3 regions of the Peribacillus sp. YIM B13481 genome follow, and region 2 is predicted to be linked to each of the others. Evidence: a T-box and tRNA genes for the amino acid it is inferred to sense, from the RefSeq annotation. Region 2 holds a T-box; the other regions hold tRNA genes.
The links. The T-box of region 2 lies ahead of argS (arginine--tRNA ligase). A T-box ahead of a tRNA ligase gene usually reads a tRNA of that ligase, here a tRNA-Arg.

Region 1 (4,273 bases), on a different contig from region 2:
AAGATACCAACGTTGAATGGCGGCTATGTTTTATCAAAACAACAATATAAAGGGTTCGTAAGTAAACAAGATTTGATCGGTTTAAAATGGGTTGAAAATAAGGCGACAGTCATGTTTTTTTCCCTGAATAAACAAAAGGTAAGCGTTGAAATCATGGACCCCAAAACAAACATCAAAGTATTGGAACAACAAAAGGAACCCTTATATGATTTAGAAGTTAAAGCAAATGGAATATTGAAACAAAATCTGGACAACTTGGATATGGAAAAAATCGAAAAAAAGGTAGAAATAAAAATCAAGCAAGATATTTTGAAGACATTGGAGACGGGGGGGGAAATCAATACAGACCTTTTTAACATAAGTGAAAAGGCATACAGATACCATGTCAATAAGTGGGATAATAAAATTATTAATTCCTTTGATAAGACTTCAATAAATAACATAAAAGTTAATATCCATCTTGAACATAGTGAAAATTACAAACGTTAGTTTATAAGTTTCAGGTTATTGCAGATGAGGGAGTTGTGTTAGACTTAACTTATCTGGAAAATTCAGCGGCTGTTGTTGATCATGATAGGCAGCGCTGAATCCGTCCGTTGGCACTGGAGAAGAAGCGTCTTTTACATATGAAGAATGACAGCAAATTCTTTCTCTGCCCCAAAAGAGCTCCCGTGCCGATAAAATGAAAAAGGGTGAAATGAAAAATGAAGACAGTAATCATTGCAACGAAAAATAAAGGGAAAGCCAAGGAGTTCGAAAGCTTATTTTCCGCTAAAGGTTATGAAGTCAAAACACTTCTCGATGTACCGGATGCCCCGGATGTGGAGGAAACAGGCACGACCTTTGAAGAAAATGCGATCCTGAAGGCAGAGGCCATTGCCCATCAGCTAGGCCACTTTGTCATCGCTGATGATTCCGGATTGATTGTAGATGCATTGGAGGGCCGTCCAGGCGTATATTCTGCGCGCTATGCTGGAGAGGCCAAGCGTGATGAAGCAAACACGGAAAAAGTCCTCCGCGAACTGGAAGGCGTGCCAAAAGAGGCTAGGACGGCGAGGTTCTATTGCGCCTTGGCACTAGCGTCGCCCAACCAGGAAACGATTACGGTATCGGGAACGATGGAAGGCTTGATCACGGAACAGCCCTCAGGAACGAATGGATTTGGTTATGATCCCATCTTTTTTGTAGAGGAACAGGGCAAAACAAACGCTGAATTGACAAAAGAGGAAAAAAACCAAATCAGCCACCGTGCCAACGCATTGAGGGCCCTAGATGAAAAACTTGATCTATTTCTAAAAAGGGAAGAAGGAATGTGACGATGAAAGTGCTAATAATGAGTGACAGTCATGGCTTAACTCATGAAATCAGCATGATTGCCGACCGTCATAAACAAGAGGTCGCCGCCATGATCCATTGCGGTGATTCAGAGTTGGAGAGAAATGACCCTCACATGTCGGAGTTTTTGGCCGTTGGCGGGAATTGCGACTATGATTCGGCATATCCGGATGATATTGTGGAGAATATCTCAGGCAAGCGTTTCTTCGTAACGCATGGACACCTCTATAACATAAATATGACCTTGATGAATTTAGCGTATAAAAGTGAAGAGGCTGAAGCGGATATTATTTGTTTTGGTCATTCCCACGCTGCAGGTTCCGAATTGATTGACGGCAAGCTCTTCATCAACCCGGGAAGCATACGCCAGCCGCGGGGACGAAAAGAGAAGACCTATGCCATTTTGGAGATTGGAAATGACCAACTTGAAATCATCTATTATGACCTTGAAGGAAAAATCGTTGAGGATCTAAGAAATGCTTATCAAATGGAATGACTTCATGTATAATGAACAGGAAGCGTTTTTCCCCGCTTCCTGGTTCTTAAAAAAAGAAAAAAACTTTTTTTTGAAAAACCGTTGACTTCCTTTTGGTATCCTACTATAATAAGAAGTGTCCTAAGGGAACAGTTAAGGTAATACATAAGTTTTACCGCAACTTATATCATAAACGTCTCAGTAGCTCAGCTGGATAGAGCAACGCCCTTCTAAGGCGTCGGTCGGGAGTTCGAATCTCTCCTGGGACACTAACTAAGCGGTTATAAAGCCCGCTACGACAACCTTCTATATCGTTTAGTGAAACGGTCAGTATAACGGTTATGTAAGAAATTACACCGTATATCGACTTACATTACTAACGATATAGGAGGTTTTTTCGTATGACCAAAAGAAAAGGTATGTTAGATGTAAATGTTGATCTAAAAAATTTATTGGTGGATTTACCTGTTTCTACTTCAACCCCGAATTAAGACCTAAACCAACAGTTGGATATCCTGCGAATCATAATGATTCTTTTTCCATTTCACAGGCTCTAGAGGTCATTACAAGGCAAATGAAGGTAAGTGGCAATAGAAGTCGCACAATTAGCGATTATGTTCTCCATGTAAAGCATTTTCAAAGTGTAACAAATGTACAATATGTAGGTGAGATTACAGCTAACAGCATTTATCAATGGTTGGACAGTATGAATGTTAGCAATCAAACCAAAATTACAATATGCTATTGCATTAGTATTATTTGATGCAGGGTTGAAGAAAGGAAAAAACAGTCATTAACTAATGACTGTTTTTTTCTGCATATTTAATTTTAATGAAAGTTCATTGTTAACACATGGTCGTATTTTACAACATTTAACAATTAAAGATTTTTTCAAAAGTTACACCTAATGTGGCTATGGTGGCGACAAAGCTAGACCAACTTGCTCGGTTCTTCCTGCAGACTGTGCTTGCTGTTGCAAAGATGGAAAGGAATCTCATAATAGAACGCACACAGGAAGGTAAAGTACTTGCGAAGCAACGTGAGATGACGGGAATAAGAAATGAACACTTATTCGTAGAGAATATGAACAAGAAGCAAAGAGCCAAGGTTAAGGAAATACTGACTGTCGGTAATCATTGCTTACTTCATTTGTCGTGAAGGAAAGAGATGAAATCAAGAAAAGACAAGCCGAGGGCAGCGCAGTAGCAAAGAAGAAAGAGTCGTCCAGCCTTAGCATGCGAAGGACTGGGAGAAGTATTACGAGCAGTAAAGTAAAAGAGATACAGCGGGGCAGGTCATGGAATCATTGGGTATGTCTCAGGCAATTCTACTACATCGAGAATTTGGTGATCTAATTGATACATAATACAATCAATGATAACTAAGCAATAGGAGGAAAACAGGAGTGTATAGATTAGATGCAGTCAATAATAGATTAGAAGAAATCCAAGAAACTACTTTCACCGAAAATGATTTGAAAGAGCGGCAACACATCGAAGAGTGGATACGTAAAAGCCCAGATGTATTAGGTGAAGACCTACTGATAATTGCCCATGAATACGATAAATTTGAAGTGAATGAACGGCTAGACCTTCTAGCGATCGATAAAGAAGGTAATTTAGTGATCATTGAAGTGAAAAGAGACGCAACGGGTAGCAATGCCGACTTCCAAGCTCTGAAATATGCTTCATATTGTGCAAGACTAAGTCCAAATGATATTCTGGAGACTTACGAAGAATATGTAAAGGTGAATTCTGCAGTAACTAATGCTAAGGATGAACTGATGGAATTTTTAGAAGTGGAGATCGAAGAGGAATTAAACAGCATCCTTAACAATAGCCAACGGATTATCATAGTTGGAAAAGATATTGATAAGAGAATTCTTTCCGTTTGCACATGGTTGTATGAGAATAGCATTGATATAAAATGTGTAACGATTAAACCTTATAAGTTGGAGGATCAGATCATCTTAGACACAAATCAAATTATTCCACCATATAAGCTTGAGGACTATTATATTAATAAGAAGACTGCAGCTAAAGAACGAAAAATTAGCATAGATCAAGATGTATCAACCTTTTTGCAGGAAATTTCAAACTTCGTAAATACGAAAACGGAATATACGGCTCGCTATGGTGGCAAAAGAGATTACTTTGTCGGACATCAGTTTTTGAACATTCCGTGGAAGTTTGTTTTTGTTTATAAGAAAGACCAAACAGCCTCCGTATTTATTGAGTCTTATAAAAAAGAGGGAACAGACTTAATTCGATCCATTGCTTCTAATCACCTTGAAGAATTAAGAGTGTTATTAGGATGCGAAGTGGAATTAATTAGAGGCTCAAGAAACACAGATCTTTATAAGTTAGTTGCTAAGTTAAACTTCTTTGAGCATCAGTCCTTTGATGAATGTGTCAGTCAGTATACAAACACTTTTGTGAAGTATCAACAGTTCTTAAAAGCCAA
Region 2 (4,273 bases):
CTGAAATTCCCAATAAACTTAGCGCATCCTTTAATGCAACTGCCACGGAAAAAGCGAATGAGAGCTTCATTTGTTTCCATTCATCTTCAACTAAGATTTTCGTATGTGCATAATACTTATTGAATGCACGCGATAAATGCAAGCTGAATCTCGCGATTTGTGATGGATCGGCTTGTTCAAATGATTTTTGGACAATGATCGGGTACTGCTCAAGCAGTTGGATGACTGACCAAGCATATTCTCCTAAAGCGTCAAAATGGATAACCTGTTCTTTAAATTCACCTTTTTCCAGCAATGATGAAATACGCGCAAATGTGTACTGTACATATGGACCCGTTTCTCCCTCAAAATTCATCATTTGCTCTAATGAAAAGTCAATATCATTCATCCGATTATTTTTTAAATCATTAAAGATTACCGCTCCGACACCGACCTGTCTTGCAACCAGTTCTTTCTGTTCAAGCGCTTGATTTTTTTCTTCAATATTGCGCTTCGCCGTTTCGATTGCCTCTGCCAAAACATCCGCAAGCAGCACGACTTTCCCTTTACGTGTCGACATTTTCTTACCGTCTTTTAACATCATGCCAAATGCTACGTGCTGTAAGTCATTTGACCAATCGTACCCCATTTTTCCAATGACGTTAAAGAGTTGTTTAAAGTGCAGGGATTGTTCATTTCCTACAACATAAAATGTTTTCTTCGCCTCATACTTTTCTTTACGATACAATGCCGCGGCTAAATCACGCGTGGCATAAAGTGTCGCACCATCCGTTTTCGTAATCAAACAAGGCGGCATATCTTCCAATTGCACGACATAGGCACCTTCGGATAGGGTAAGCAGGCCTTTTTCTTTTAGTTCCTCGACAACAACATCCATTTTGTCATTGTAAAACGCTTCGCCAGCATAGGAATCAAAACGGATGCCCAATAAATCATAAATCGTATCGAATTCTTTTAGAGAGGCATCCCTGAACCATTTCCATAGTGCCAGTGCCTCCTCGTCCCCATCTTCAAGCGACTTGAAGCTAGCGCGTGCTTGTTCATTCAACGATTCATCCGTTTCAGCCATTTCATGGAACTTCACATAGATTTTCAATAATTCCTGAATCGGGGAAGCTTCGATTGCCTCCTTGTCTCCCCACAGCTTATACGCGACAATCAATTTGCCGAATTGCGTGCCCCAATCCCCTAGATGATTAATACGCACGGCATTGTAGCCATTTTTTTCAGCAATGTTAGCCAGTGCATTTCCTATGACCGTTGAGCGTAAGTGCCCCATGGAAAAAGGCTTGGCAATATTCGGGGATGAATAATCAATCACGACATTTCCCTGTACAGGCTGCTTTCCGCCATACTTATCCTTTTCACTTAATATGGTTTGCAACACAGTTTCCGTCACAATCTGTTGATTGACGAAGATGTTCAGATAACCACCCACTACGTTCACTTCTTGGATCAACTTACTGTTTAATTGTTCAGCTATTTCAGACGCAATCACTTGAGGTGACTTTTTCAACTTTTTTGCAAGAGTAAAGCATGGAAAGGCGACATCACCTAACTCCATCAATTTAGGCTTTTCCATTAATTTTTCTATTTCACTTGTTGGCATTTCATTGTTCAAAGCAGTTGAAATTAAGGCTGCAATTGGTTTATTCATCGTCATTTTTCCCTCCTAAACAAAAAAGCCCCCGTCTCTAAATAAGAGACGAGAGCATAGTTTCCCGTGGTACCACTCTAGTTGCCACAATTTGTGACCACTTTCCATTGTTAACGAGGTGACTCCCCGATGTTCTCTACTGGACGTTTCAAGAAATTTCTCCAAAGTGCGTTTCATTCATCCGTCCTGCATTAGGCTCACACCATCCCTAACTCGCTTTCCATTTCAAAATGAACTACTCTCTTTATCACAGAATTTTCAATATTATGATTTAATCCATCGTACACAATTTTAAAAAACGTGTCAACACAGGATTTCTGATCTAACCCTGTCATAAAGTCTCTATCCCAAATCCATCTAGCCAGCCGGTAACTTCATTTTATCCTTGATAGTCGAAAAGTATTTCCTTACGGTCCCAATTGTGTTGCTTTGCTGATTTGAGGGGTCAAGTGTGGTTTGACCATCGGCTAACAGGCCTAACACACCCATTTCCTGGTCATTATTATTGGAAGACTCATCCATAAGTTCAGGGGAGTATATTCGCTTGCCATCCATTACGCTGCGAATCGAGGAGGCTAACTCTTCACTCGGGTTATCCTTCAATAAATAACCACTTACATTAGCTTTTAAAGCAAGTTGAAAATAACCAGTCCTTCGAAATGTCGTTAAAATAATCACTTTGCATTCAAATGACTTTAAAGCTTCAGCTGCCTCAAGCCCGCTCTTTACAGGCATCTCCATATCCATGATACAAACATCCGGCTTTAATTGGTGCACAAGAGTAATCGCTTCTTCTCCATTACTGGCTTGCCCGGCAATTTCTATATCTTCTTCAAGATTGAGTAGAGAACTAATTGCCTCTAACAGCATTTGCTGATTCTCTGCAATGACAATTCGGATCATTTTAAGTTCTCTCCTTTATTGAGTCGTTATATGAAGAAAAGACTCCCCAAAATCCAAGGATTATTAAGGGAGTCTGGAATGATTCATGAACGTTACAATTCAGATTTCACTTGAGCGGAAACACTTTTTTTCGTTAAATGTTTTATGTCTTTAAAGCCAACAAAATTCTTGTTTTTCTCATCCCACAAGCGGAAACGGAGCGACTGTAAGCTTGTAGCAAGAGTAATCGTTGGTACGTTCTTTAAAGGCTCTGTATTATTATGTGCATTTTCCAGTTTATAGTTAGGTACCCTAGGACTTAAATGGTGAACATGATGGTAACCGATATTACCAGTAAGGAACTGCATCAGTTTTGGTAGCTTATAAAAAGAACTTCCTTCCACTGCTGCCAATACATATTCCCACTCCTCATTTTCTTCAAAATAAGAGTCCTCAAATGTGTGCTGGACGTAAAACAGCCAAATGCCCACTGAACCTGATATTAAGAAAATGGAACCTTGTACTAAAAGAAATGACTGCCAGCCTACTGCAAGGCAAAGCAATGCCACTAAACCAACGATTAATACATTCGTCAAATAGGTGTTCATTTTTTCCTTCTTTCTAGCACCTTTCCGGTTAAATCTATTTTTAAGAAGGAAAACATAAATCGGACCTATCCCAAACATTACCAATGGATTACGATAAAAACGATAGGCAAAACGAAGTCTAAGCGGCGCAGCCAAATATTCATCCACCGTAAGGGTCCAAATATCCCCTGTACCCCGCTTATCTAAATTGCCACTTGTTGCGTGATGCACAGAATGCTCATGCCCCCATTGATCAAAAGGGAATACAGTCAAAACACCCATGACTGTCCCGACTATTCTATTCGCACGGCGGCTTTTAAAAAATGAATGATGCGTACAATCATGAAAAATTATGAAAATTCTTGTCAAGAAGCCAGCAGCCAACACAGCTGGAATTAACGTTAACCAGTAAGAAACCGAAAGACTTATATATGCCAGGTACCATAAAATAATGAACGGCCCTAACGTATTGATGATCTGCCATATACTTTCTTTTGTCGTTGATTGTTCAAAAGGAGCAATTTGTTTTCTCAAGTTTTTAGTATTTTGTATGGTCATTAATCAATTGCACTTCCCTTTATTTTTTCGTTATTTCTTATTATAAAGAAATCAACCTGATTTTATTAGTACCAGGTGTCATGACTAGAAGATGACAAATGTCATGTACAAGATATTTTCGAAGGAAAACCCTACCAAAAAAAATGGAGAAAGGCAAAACCGGCTAACCCTGTTCATACGAATAGGATGGTATAGTTCCAACAAATTAATCTCCATTTGGAAGAATTTTTTTCTTATCATAGAAAGCTTAAAAACGACAAACGTATAATAAACTGTCGTAAATCTCGAGGGATTTTAGAGAGATGTTAATTATCAAAGCCACTTATGATAGGCTTAGACTACCAGTTGAAAAACTGTAAAGGGGAATTAGTTTGGATAAGGAAATGGAGAAAACAATTGTAAAATCATTTTTCACCAAAAGGCTCCAAGATAGAATTCTGTTCGAATTGTCTTCAGCCAAGAAACGCAAGGATGCCTTAAGTCGCCTTTGTCATTCTTACAGAACAACTCTTCGTGAAGAATACATCATTGAGATTCCGAAACCGAATTCAGATCCAGTAGATATAGCTAAGTTACTAAAACAGAATGG
Region 3 (4,273 bases), on a different contig from region 2:
CAGTATTTGTATACCCGGATGGGACAGGTTCAAACATTTCTTTTTAAAAAAGTGTAATTATATACCAGCTGTAATGTATATCCATTATTTTTCTGCAGATATTTATCGAAATAAAAAAATGAATATGAATTAAATGGTTAAATTCATAATATATTGTTCGCCGATATTTCCAAACTTTCTCAAACCCGTATCATGAAATCCAGCCCTAACATACAGCTTTTGTGCGGGGATGTTCTTATGATTGACAGCTAATACAATTTCATCGCAATTAGGAAATTCTGATTTAACAAACTCGTCCAGTAGGAGCATGCCTTGTTTTGCATAGCCTTTTCCCTGCTGCTTATAATCAACTGATAATGCGGTCAGCAATATGGCATTGGGGTTAGTCGAATATTCTTTTACGCGATCTGTTGAATGCAGTAAAAAGAAACCCACAGGTTCATCATCACTTAAAATGACAATACGATGCTGCCCTTTTGTTACGTCTGTAAACTTGTTTGGCAAGGCAGTAAATAGACCTTGTTCTTCAGGCAGTTCAAACTGATTTAGCTTTTCGGAATATTCATCTGAAAAATGCTTTAACTCAACGAAATTTACCTTTTCCATAAAATGCTCCCCCTGACCCTTCTTCTACATATTACCATTACGAAGCCGGCTATCTTCTTAATTTAAATAATTAGTGCCATTTAAAATTAATGTTCACTGAATGTTCAAGAATGGTAATATTTTAGATTTTTAATTATTATTTACCATCCAATTTCAAAGATTTATCCGATACATATCATGATAACTACAATTTGAATTCAAAAAAGGGAGGTAAAGCAGAAAGCTTTATCAGACGAATCAAATGTTAATTCTGAAGGACCTACAACAATAGAATTAAGCGATGGTTCATCTGTTGAACTTAGTTCAACAGATGAAGTTGATAACAGTAATTCAAGAAGCATACAGGCTCTGGCAATTACCTCTACAAAGATGGGGCCATGGCGTCATGAACCTAAAGATTATGGAGAAAGATTGTATACTGCTTGGGTTAAATTAAAAAGTGTAGGGGTGGTTGTTGCTACCTTAAAATTAGGTAATCATTATTCTGTTGGTAATTATGGGTTGAAAATGAGATATTGTTCTGTAGCAGGAACAAAAGGTCTACTTGGTCAAATGTAGATGCTTCATGTGATGTTACTGATTCAAAAGCTGAAAAAATAGGTTATGATATGAATGCTGTAGGAAATTATAAATTGAGTGGTAGCGTTTCTAATGGCTATGTAAGTCTTACTAGTTCTCTCAAACTTACTCTTTTAAATAAAAATAGTAAATATGCTCGTGTTTATCAAAAATATTCATATAGAGACTAAAATTTTTAATGGAGTTGAATTAAAATGAATGTATCGCCTTCTTATTTTATATTTGGTTTAATAAACATGATTTTAATGATTGGAGCTATACCAGCTATCATATACGCTTTATATTTATTAAGAAAAATTTCAAAAAAATAAAGTGAAAAAGGAAGAGGGACTTTTGTAGTCCCTCTTCCTTTCAGAGTGTAGACAAACCCCTTTTCCAAAAGAATTGTTGGAGAAAAAGGGGGTTTTTTATCTTTTAATTAGCATATTTAGTTGTAAATTTGAAAGAAGGACACAATATATTGTTGCTAAACTTTTTATAAAAAACAGCTGTCGACTTTGTCGACAGCCTGAAAGGAAGAGGGACTTTTGTAGTCCCTCTTCCTTTTTTTGTGCCTTTGTTTCTTCAGCCAATTACAATAAGGGTCATTAATCCCCTCCAACTTGATCGAGTAGATATTAATGAGATTCTTCTAACTGGTTCTATGTTTCATGCTTGGCTCCATCGTGCAGGTTACATGGACCCAAAAGCGACTAGTTTTTTCATTTCATAAAAGACGGATGATAAACAGATAAGTATTCCGTTAGGTACCTAATGTGCCGTACATATTCGCCCAATGTTCGCTGTCGGACACCTTCAGCAACTTTTGCACGGAGAAAAATATCTAAGGCTTCTTGCAGTGTGTATTCAATTGTGAAACTTTCCGTAGTCTTACTGGTCAATTTCCGTTCCTTTAACGCTGTTCCACGCTGTTTAATAACGTGTTTTTTCATAAAAAAAGCACCTCCAGACATAGAAAGATAATAGTGAAATGGAATATCACTGTTTCCTACGTACAGAAGTGCTTTTATCCTACATACAATTTACGGCTTTTACGGTCATGCCAACAGAAAAAAACCCTGCTACAACACGGAGAAACCGCATTATAACAGGGCTTATAAACTTTAGCGTCCCAGATAGGAATCGAACCTACGACCTACAGCTTAGGAGGCTGTCGCTCTATCCTGCTGAGCTACTGGGACATATAAAAAAGTCGACGACTTATTTATTATATTTCTTATAGGCAAACTTTTCAAGTTAATAGCAATAATAATTATGAAAAAAAACATCTAGACGCTTAGGGGGCACTCAGCTCTCCTGTTTCCTTACTCTTCATTAAATGGAATACTTTATTATTTCCTGGTTTTCTGGTACTATAATGCTAGAAAAAATTAGGAGAATGATAGTGGGGAATTATAGAGTTTTATGGATGGTGACGCTGCTGGGGATTTTAATTTTACCGGCATGCTCACAAGGGATTTTAGAGGGTATAGGCACAAAGACGGCTGCGCCTATCACGGAAGATAACATTGAAGTGGCTGCAGCAGCGGAGAATGACACTGGGCAGGATTCGGAGGACGAATTATATACTGAACGAATCGATACGAGAGACTGGATAATGGCCGAGTCCGCGGTACAGCTTCCAATATTGATGTATCATAGCATTTCTGAAGGCAATGGCCTTCGGGTACCAAAAGAGGAATTCCGATTACAAATGACTTGGCTTCGGGAAAATGGTTACTATACATTATCCCCTGAAGAGGCATTTCTCGTTTTAACCGAAAATCGGATGCCAAGTGAAAAGTGTGTCTGGCTTACTTTTGATGATGGCTATACAGATAACTACACAGACGCTTTCCATATACTAAAAGAATATGATATGAAAGCGACTGTCTTCATGATCGGGAAGTCCATCGATAAAGGTCATCACCTGACTGAAAAACAAATGATGGAGATGAGCGGGAATGGGATTTCGATCGAAAGCCATACTATCAACCATTTGGAGCTGAACCGCATGACGGCAGAGCAGCAAGAAGCGGAAATGGTCCAGTCAAAGGATCTGTTCGATCGTATCCTCCAACAGGACACAACAGTGCTTTCCTATCCAGTTGGTCGTTATAATGAAGAGAGTCTCAGGCTTTCAGAAGAAGCTGGATACAAGATGGCAGTCACTACTGAACCTGGAGGAGCTTCAAGGGACCAAGGGATGTATGCCTTGCATCGAGTTCGGATTTCACCTGGATTATCAGTCGGTGGGTTCGCGTCGCTGATAGAAAATGCTTCAAATCATTGAAGATGGACGGTGCATTTCAAACTTGTTCAGAAAAATCATATAATAATAGATTCTTACATGGTGTATAATGAAGGCAGTGAAAATTATATACATATGAACGATTTGGTGTCTTAATGACTTAAAAGGGAAGTTGGTGAAATGCCAGCGCGGTCCCGCCACTGTATTTGGGAGCTGACGGCTGTGTACCACTGTATGGGATATGGGAAGGTGCCGTTGACGATGACCATGAGCCAGGAGACCTGCCAAGATTCGTACACCTGTAACCTACGCGGATGGGAAGGTGTGTGGCAGACCCTAAGAGTCCGTAATGATATTGTTGCCATACAAGCATCTTCCGTTTAACGGGAGGTGCTTTTTGTTTTGGGTGCATCTTCCGAGATTATTAGGTGAAGAAATTAAATGAAAAGATTGTGGGGAATGAAAATGAAGAAGATTTTTGGTTTGATATTGTTGATGTTGCTTACTGCAGGCATGATGGTTGGCTGCAGTGGCGCTACTGATGAAGGAAAAGAAAAGCAGCAAACGAATCATGCTCAACACGACGCTTTCCCGATTACGATTAAAGATGCAACGGGCGAAAAAGTAACGATAGAACAAAAACCGAAGAAAATCGTTACGTTGATACCAAGTAATACAGAAGTGGTATTTGCACTTGGTTTAGGTAAAAAGGTCGTTGGTGTATCCGACAATGATAATTACCCGGAAGAAACGAAAAAAATTAAAAAAGTTGGCGGAATGGAAATGAACACGGAGCTGATTGTCTCCATGAAGCCCGACCTTGTTCTTGCCCATGCATCAAGTGCCCATAATTCGAAT

Region 1: it has a tRNA-Arg gene. The T-box ahead of argS (arginine--tRNA ligase) is inferred to sense a tRNA for this amino acid. The anticodon was not compared.
Region 3: it has a tRNA-Arg gene. The T-box ahead of argS (arginine--tRNA ligase) is inferred to sense a tRNA for this amino acid. The anticodon was not compared.

Annotation. Positions count from the first base shown of each region.
Region 1 is NZ_JBHZPE010000002.1:110,580-114,852, reverse strand. Features, by position in the region: gene ACFX4X_RS02050 (Ger(x)C family spore germination protein) at 1-489, shown strand, start outside; gene ACFX4X_RS02045 (XTP/dITP diphosphatase) at 705-1,316, shown strand; gene ACFX4X_RS02040 (metallophosphoesterase family protein) at 1,319-1,831, shown strand; tRNA gene ACFX4X_RS02035 (tRNA-Arg) at 2,006-2,079, shown strand; partial or broken gene ACFX4X_RS02030 (recombinase family protein) at 2,750-2,848, shown strand; gene ACFX4X_RS02025 (hypothetical protein) at 3,216-4,273, shown strand, end outside.
Region 2 is NZ_JBHZPE010000024.1:47,347-51,619, forward strand. Features, by position in the region: gene argS (arginine--tRNA ligase) at 1-1,663, opposite strand, end outside; T-box leader at 1,699-1,917, opposite strand; gene ACFX4X_RS14775 (response regulator) at 2,015-2,560, opposite strand; gene desA (Delta(5) desaturase DesA) at 2,653-3,684, opposite strand; gene ACFX4X_RS14785 (hypothetical protein) at 4,056-4,273, shown strand, end outside.
Region 3 is NZ_JBHZPE010000008.1:58,939-63,211, reverse strand. Features, by position in the region: gene ACFX4X_RS07610 (GNAT family N-acetyltransferase) at 130-606, opposite strand; gene ACFX4X_RS07605 (hypothetical protein) at 1,887-2,117, opposite strand; tRNA gene ACFX4X_RS07600 (tRNA-Arg) at 2,293-2,366, opposite strand; gene ACFX4X_RS07595 (polysaccharide deacetylase family protein) at 2,555-3,457, shown strand; cobalamin riboswitch at 3,544-3,718, shown strand; gene ACFX4X_RS07590 (ABC transporter substrate-binding protein) at 3,881-4,273, shown strand, end outside.